DNA from 2 places in the Kitasatospora sp. NPDC032150 genome. Region 2 is predicted to be linked to the other one. Evidence: predicted binding sites of a transcription regulator. Region 2 holds the regulator's gene; the other holds the start of a gene.
The links. The regulator HspR, encoded in region 2, represses chaperone genes until heat shock. The targets are predictions, from matches to a motif close to TTGAGNNNNNNNNNCTCAA.

Region 1 (3,408 bases), on a different contig from region 2:
GTCCGCGCCGACGCCGAGGCCGACCAGCAGGTCCGTCTCGTCGTCCCGCGCGGTCAGCATCAGGACCGGCACCGGGCGCTGGGCCTGGATCCGGCGGCACACCTCAAGGCCGTCGAAGCCGGGCAGCATCACGTCGAGGACCACCAGGTCCGGCTGCCAGGTATGGAAGCCGTCCACCGCGCCGGGGCCGTCGTGGGCCACGGCGACCTTGAAGCCCTCGGCGCCGAGCCGGGCCGCGATCGACTCGGCGATCGTCGGCTCGTCCTCGACGACGAGCACCCGTCGCTGTGTGGTCACCGGACTGCCAGTGCCGGTGCTCTCCTGCTGAATTTCTGTCACGGTCACGCCACCGCCCCCAGGGCTGCGGGCCGACTGCCTGTGGGGACAGCGGGCTCCGCTCGTAGTCGTCTTGTTCCGTCATGGGCCGTGTTCGGGCCCGCGGTCCACCCGAAATGCCGTCCGCCGTCGGCACCGGAAGGAAAGGCCCGCAGGTGTGGGTCTGCGAGCCCTCCGCTCTCATCGCAGCGTACGGACACTGCGAGCATCCCGGCAGGTGAACCGGATACAACCGGCCTGTCGGCCGGGGCCGGAGACCTGCCCGGGATTGGGTACGGGGCGATACCTTACCCGGCAAAAATATCGACCGTAACGGTGCGTATGCCCTCGATCGGATGGCACACTTCATTGCGAAGTGACTACTTGTCCGTAAACAAAGGGCTGGTACGGACCAAGGTGGGGAGGGTGTCCGGCCCGGTTTGACGCGATCTTCACAGGTCCCTCCCAGCAGGCTCTCAGGAGCTCGACGTAACGTGGGCACGACAATGCCACTCGGCCCACACGACCTGGAGCGGAGGCGGGATGCCGGAGCCGCTGGGCGGTGCCGCAGGCGGCCCGGCCGGTGGGCCGTTGGCCGCCGCGGGGGCGCGGGCGTGCTGTCGGGTGCGGGCGGGGAGCTGGCGTGGCAGGTGAGCGGCGGTTCGGACGGCCGGCGGTCAGCGACCTGCCGGCCCTGGTGCGATGGCTGGTGCCCACCCCCCGGCGCAATCCCTTCGCGTTCGGCTACCTGCTGGTGCTGCTCGGCATCGCCCTCTTCTCCCATGTCGCCGATCCGGCCCTGGTGTACCGGCTCCAGGCGTTCTCCAGCACCGACGGGCACAACCTGCTGCACCGGACGGTGCTGCCCCTCTTCCTCAGCGCACTGTGGGTGGCCGGACCGGTCTGGATGCCGTACCTATGGGCCTTCGCCGTCACCGTGGCGCCGCTGGAACGGCGGGTCGGCGGGTGGCGGGCGGCGGGCGTCTTCGCCGCCGGGCACATCCTGGCCACCCTGCTTTCGCAGCTGGTCGTCGCGGTCGCCGTGGCCTTGGGCCGGCTCGGCTCCGACGCGCTGGACAGCCTCGACATCGGCGTCAGCTACGGCGTGCTGGCCAGTCTCGGCGCGCTCGCCGGACTGCTCCGGACGCCCTGGCGGCTCGCGGCGCTGACCGGGGCGGCCGCCGTGATCGGGCACGGCATCCTCGCCGACCAGGACCTGGTCACCGGCGTCGGCCATCCGGCGGCCCTGCTGGTCGGTGTCTCGCTCTGGCGATGGCTGCGGCGCGGCGGCCCGCGCAGCGAAGCGTTCCAGGGGCGCGAGGAGCTGTGCGAGCAACCCGCGGTGGCGCGGGCGTAGGTCCCCGGTCGGGCGGGTGCGTGGCCGGCCTGGCCGGCCGGGCGGCGCCGTGGCGGTGCGACGAGCCGCGACCGGGGCCGTGTGCCGTCGCGGGGTGGCCGTTTCCTCTGTGTTCTGAGCGGTGCGGCTCGGTGCGTCCCGCTGTGAGGGCTTCCGCGCAGTCGAGTCGTTCGCTCAGGGCGAACGTGGTGCCGGGAACATCCCGGTGCCGCCAATCCTTAGTCAGGTCAACTCAAGTTCGCTGACTGGGGAGAGATCATGGCATCCACGTCCGCTTCGCTCACCCTGCCCGTACTGCCGCTCGACGACGAAGTGGTGCTGCCGGGCATGGTGGTCCCGCTGGACCTGTCCGCCACCGAGGTGCGCGCCGCCGTGGAGGCGGCCAGGGCGGGTGCGGCGGGCGGTGCGAAGCCGCAGGTCCTGCTGGTGCCCAGGCTGGACGGCTCGTACGCGGCGGTCGGCACCCTGGCCACCGTCGAGCAGGTCGGCCGGCTCGCCGACGGCGACCCGGCAGCCCTGGTCCGCGCCGTCCGCCGGGTACGGATCGGTGCCGGTACGACCGGCCCGGGTGCCGCGCTCTGGGTGGAGACCAGCCCGTTCCGCGAGTCCGACCCGGGGCTGCCGGTGGCCGGCCGGGCCGCCGAGCTGCTCAAGGAGTACAAGTCGCTCTCCACGAAGTGGCTGCGCAAGCGCGGGGCCTGGCAGATCGTCGACCGGGTGGCCCAGACGGAGGACGTGGGCGAGCTCGCCGACAACATCGGGTACGCGCCCTTCGCCACCGCCGAGCAGAAGCTCAAGGTGCTGCTGGAGGCGGACCAGCTGGCCCGGCTGGAGTACGCGCTGACGCTGCTGCGCGACCACCTCGCCGAGGAGGAGGTCAACGACACCATCCGCAAGGACGTCGAGGAGGGCGTGGCCAAGCAGCAGAAGGAGTTCCTGCTCCGCCGGCAGCTGGAGGCGGTCCGCAAGGAGCTGGCCGAGCTGAACGGGGAGGCGGTCGACGAGGAGGGCGACTACCGGGCCCGGGTGGAGGCCGCCGACCTTCCCGAGAAGGTCCGCGAGGCCGCCCTCAAGGAGGTGGACAAGCTGGAGCGCGCCAGCGACCAGTCACCCGAGGGCTCCTGGATCCGCACCTGGCTGGACACCGTCCTCGAACTTCCCTGGAACGAGCGCAGCGAGGACTCCTACGACATCGCGGGCGCCCGTGCGGTGCTGGACGCCGACCACGCGGGCCTGGCCGACGTGAAGGACCGGATCGTCGAGTACCTGGCCGTGCGCAAGCGCCGGGCCGACCACGGGCTCGGCCTGGTCGGCGGCCGCCGTGGGGGTGCGGTGCTGGCGCTGGTCGGCCCGCCCGGGGTGGGAAAGACCTCGCTCGGTGAGTCGGTCGCCCGTGCGATGGGCCGGAAGTTCGTCCGGGTGGCACTCGGCGGCGTCCGGGACGAGGCGGAGATCCGAGGCCACCGGCGAACCTACGTGGGCGCACTCCCCGGCCGTATCGTGCGCGCCATCAAGGAGGCCGGGGCGATGAACCCGGTGGTCCTGCTGGACGAGATCGACAAGGTCGGCTCGGACTACCGGGGCGACCCGGCGGCCGCGCTGCTCGAAGTCCTCGACCCGGCGCAGAACCACACCTTCCGCGACCACTACCTGGAGGTGGAGCTGGACCTCTCCGACGTGGTCTTCCTGGCCACCGCCAACGTGCTGGAGGCCATCCCCGAGCCGCTACTGGACCG
Region 2 (3,408 bases):
TCGTGATCAATGGACTAGCGATCACCGCTCTGCTGCTCGCCGTGCCGTCGGCCCTCCCCAGCGACTGGGGATGGAACAAGGCAGCGCCTGCGACTACCTCCGTTCAGGACCGCACCGCGGTACCGCAGAGTGCGTACCTCGCCGACTGGGGCTGGAACCGCGCGGTTGTGGTCGCTGACCCGACTTCCGCGCGAACGGTGGCCGGGGGGCAGGCGGTTGCCGTCGACCAGGACTGGGGCTGGAACTGACCGACGTCGCTTGAAGGTGGCGAACGGCCGGTCATGCCTCCGGGAGGAGGTCGTCGTTCGCGCTGAACAGGTGTGGTGAGCTCATGGCCATCCGCCAGCCCAGTTGGAACAAGGTCTCCGCTTCGTACTCCTCGCGGATGTCCGCTATGTGCCGCGCCAGCGTGCGTTCGCTGATGCCGAGGCTTCTGGCGATGACTCGGTGGCCCACGCCTTGGATCATCATCCGCAGGATTTCCGCGCGAAGCCTCGAGATCACTTCCTGGGGTACCTCTGTGGCGCCGGGAAACGGAATTGCGCGGTCCCAGAGACCTTCGAAGGTGGCTGTCAGGTGCGCCACCACTGCGGCATCGTGGACGAACGCGGCGCGTTCGTAGTCCCCCTGGACCGGGATGACGGCGACCTCGCGGTCGACGATGATCAGCCGGGTGAACGGCTCGGCGAGGGTCCTGACCTCGGCACCCTGATCGGTCATGCGCTCGGCATATTGGCGGGTCGGTGCCGAGTAACGTGCGCTGGGCTGATAGATCGTCCGACGGGAAACTCCTCGGCGCACCAGCATGACGTCGCGGTCACCGATCCTGCGGATCAGATCCTGAGGGCGACTTCCGCCGGGCTGCGCCGTCAGTACTTCTTTGGCGGCGCCCTCGACGAGGATCTCCAGACGCTGGTTGATCTCGGCGAGTCCGTGGACGTATTCGACCGGCCCGCCCTGCTCAGTGGGTGGGCTGCTCGCTCCGTATGCCTGGGTGAGTTCTTGCAGGGCCGAGGGGAGTGCGACCGCCCGGGACAGGAACGAATGGGCCTGCTCCTGCCAGTACGTGCCCAAACGGCTTGCTATGTGGGAGGGATCCGCGGCGATCAGCGCGGTCGGATCTTCGTTGTCCGGAGTCAGGAGCCCGAGTTCCAGAAGCTCGGCTTTCGCCTCGGGATCGGCTTCTGCAGCCGCATTCAGCCGGCCTCCTTCAGCGACTACTCGAAGGTAGAGGGATCTCGCGGATCGGGAAATCACGTCATGGGGATCAGCCTGGGACTGGGCTATGCCTGGGTCCCTCATTGCTGGCCTCCCATCCCTCTGGCTCCGTCCGGCGAGGCCGACCGCGTGTTGGGTTCTCAGACCGGAACCAGGTCCCGGGAACCAGGTCCTGTGACAGACCGTTGCAGCCGACTTATCAGGGAGCACTCTACGCATGAGCGCGAGCTGTTGGCACCCCGTCAGCAGGCGGCGCCAACAGCTCGCGGAGGAGCCGATCTCTACCGCTTCGGCCGCCACACCACCAGAGCGCTCGACTGCTGGACCTGCTGGTACGGAACGAGGTCCCGGCGGTACGAGGCGTGGACGGCGGCCTCGCGCTGCTGGAGGGTGGCGGCGGCGTCCTCCAGGGAGCCGACCAGTTCGGCGATGCGGGACTGGAGGGCGGTGACGTGGTTCTCCAGCTCGATGATGCGCTTGATGCCGGCCAGGTTGATGCCCTCGTCCTGGGACAGGCGCTGGACCTCGCGCAGCTGCTGGATGTCGCGGGCGGAGTAGCGCCGGCCGCGGCCCGCCGTCCGGTCGGGGCAGACCAGGCCGAGGCGGTCGTACTGACGCAGGGTCTGCGGGTGCAGGCCGGACAGCTCGGCGGCCACCGAGATGACGTAGACCGGGGTGTCCTCGGTCAGCACGTAGTTGGTCCTACCCGCGGGGTTGGCACGGGACGAGGAGGCCCGGCCCGGGCGGGGACCGCCCGGGAGCCCCTCCCCGAGGCCCGGGCCGATCGGGTTGCCGGAGCCGGTCTGGTCCTGGTTCATCTGGTCACGCTCCCTCCGCCGCCTTGAAGAGGGCGGCACGCGGGTCGTCCGAGGCGGTGGCCTCGCGATAGTGCTCCAGTGCGCTCAGTGCGTCGCCGGTGACGTTCTTGGGGACCACGACCTCCACGGTGACCAGCAGGTCGCCGCGGGTGCCGTCCTTGCGGGTGGCACCCTTGCCACGGGCCCGCATGGTGAGGCCGTTGGCGCTGCCGGGCGGCAGCTTGAGCTTCACGGCGGGGCCGTTCAGCGTCGGCACCTCGATGGTGCCGCCGAGCGCGGCCTCGGGGAAGCTGACCGGGACCGTCACGGTGAGGTTGTCGCCCTTGCGGCCGAAGACCGGGTGCGAGTCCACGTGGACCGTGACATAGAGGTCGCCGGGCTGGCCACCGCGCTCGCCCTGGGCACCCTTGCCCTTGAGCCGGATGCGCTGGGCGTCCTGCACCCCGGCGGGGATGCGGACCTGCATGGTTCGGGCGGAGCTGGCGCGGCCGCTGCCGTGGCAGACGGTGCACGGGTCGTCGACCAGCATGCCGCGGCCCTTGCAGTCCCGGCAGGGGTCGGAGAGCGCGAAGGCGCCCTGGCCCCGGCTGACGGTGCCCGCGCCCACACAGGTCGGGCAGACCCTGGGCGTGGTGCCGGCCTTGGCACCGGTGCCGGAACAGCTGCGGCACGGGGCCTGGCTGGTCATCCGGAGCGGGACGGTGGCGCCGTCCACGGCCTCCTCGAAGCTCAGCGTCACCTCGGTCTCGACGTCGGCGCCCCGGCGCGGCTGGGCCTGCCGGCCGCCGCGGCCCCCGAACAGCCCGCCGAAGACGTCGCCGATGCCCCCGCCGCCGCCCTGCGAGCCGCTGAACAGGTCGCCGAAGTCGAAGTTGTAGCTGCCGCCGCCGGCCCCACCACCGCGGAAGCCGCCCGCGCCGAACAGCGACCTGGCCTCGTCGTACTCCTTGCGGCGCTTCTCGTCCGAGAGGACGTCGTACGCCTCGGAGATGTCCTTGAAACGCTCCTCGGCCTTGGCGTCACCCTTGTTGGCGTCGGGGTGGAACTCCCGGGCCAGCTTGCGGTACGTCTTCTTGATCTCGGCGGCGGTGGCGTCCTTGGGCACACCGAGGACCTTGTAGTAGTCCTTCTCCACGTAGTCCTTGGTGCTCATGGCTGCCGCCACCTCCCAGGCCAGAAATAACGGTCAATGCTCGCGGATACGGCGCTGCGGAGCCGTCCGTCGCAACGATGGACGACGTACGACTCCGCAGCGCACAGAGTGTCAGCTTTCGGCCGCACCGTCACCCTTGTCGGACTCCGGCTTGTCGGAGGCCTCCGGGGCGGACGTGCTCTGGCTCCCCGGCTGGGGCTCGGCCACCGCGACCATCGC

Region 1: a site for HspR is predicted at 1,890-1,908, ahead of lon (endopeptidase La). Genes of this name have one in related genera too.

Annotation. Positions count from the first base shown of each region.
Region 1 is NZ_JBVIMH010000008.1:103,901-107,308, reverse strand. It holds gene ACZ5ON_RS12320 (response regulator transcription factor) at 1-339, opposite strand, end outside; gene ACZ5ON_RS12315 (rhomboid-like protein) at 959-1,672, shown strand; gene lon (endopeptidase La) at 1,931-3,408, shown strand, end outside.
Region 2 is NZ_JBVIMH010000021.1:65,470-68,877, forward strand. It holds gene ACZ5ON_RS23720 (hypothetical protein) at 1-248, shown strand, start outside; gene ACZ5ON_RS23725 (helix-turn-helix domain-containing protein) at 280-1,257, opposite strand; gene ACZ5ON_RS23730 (heat shock protein transcriptional repressor HspR) at 1,500-2,036, opposite strand; gene dnaJ (molecular chaperone DnaJ) at 2,041-3,189, opposite strand; gene grpE (nucleotide exchange factor GrpE) at 3,301-3,408, opposite strand, start outside.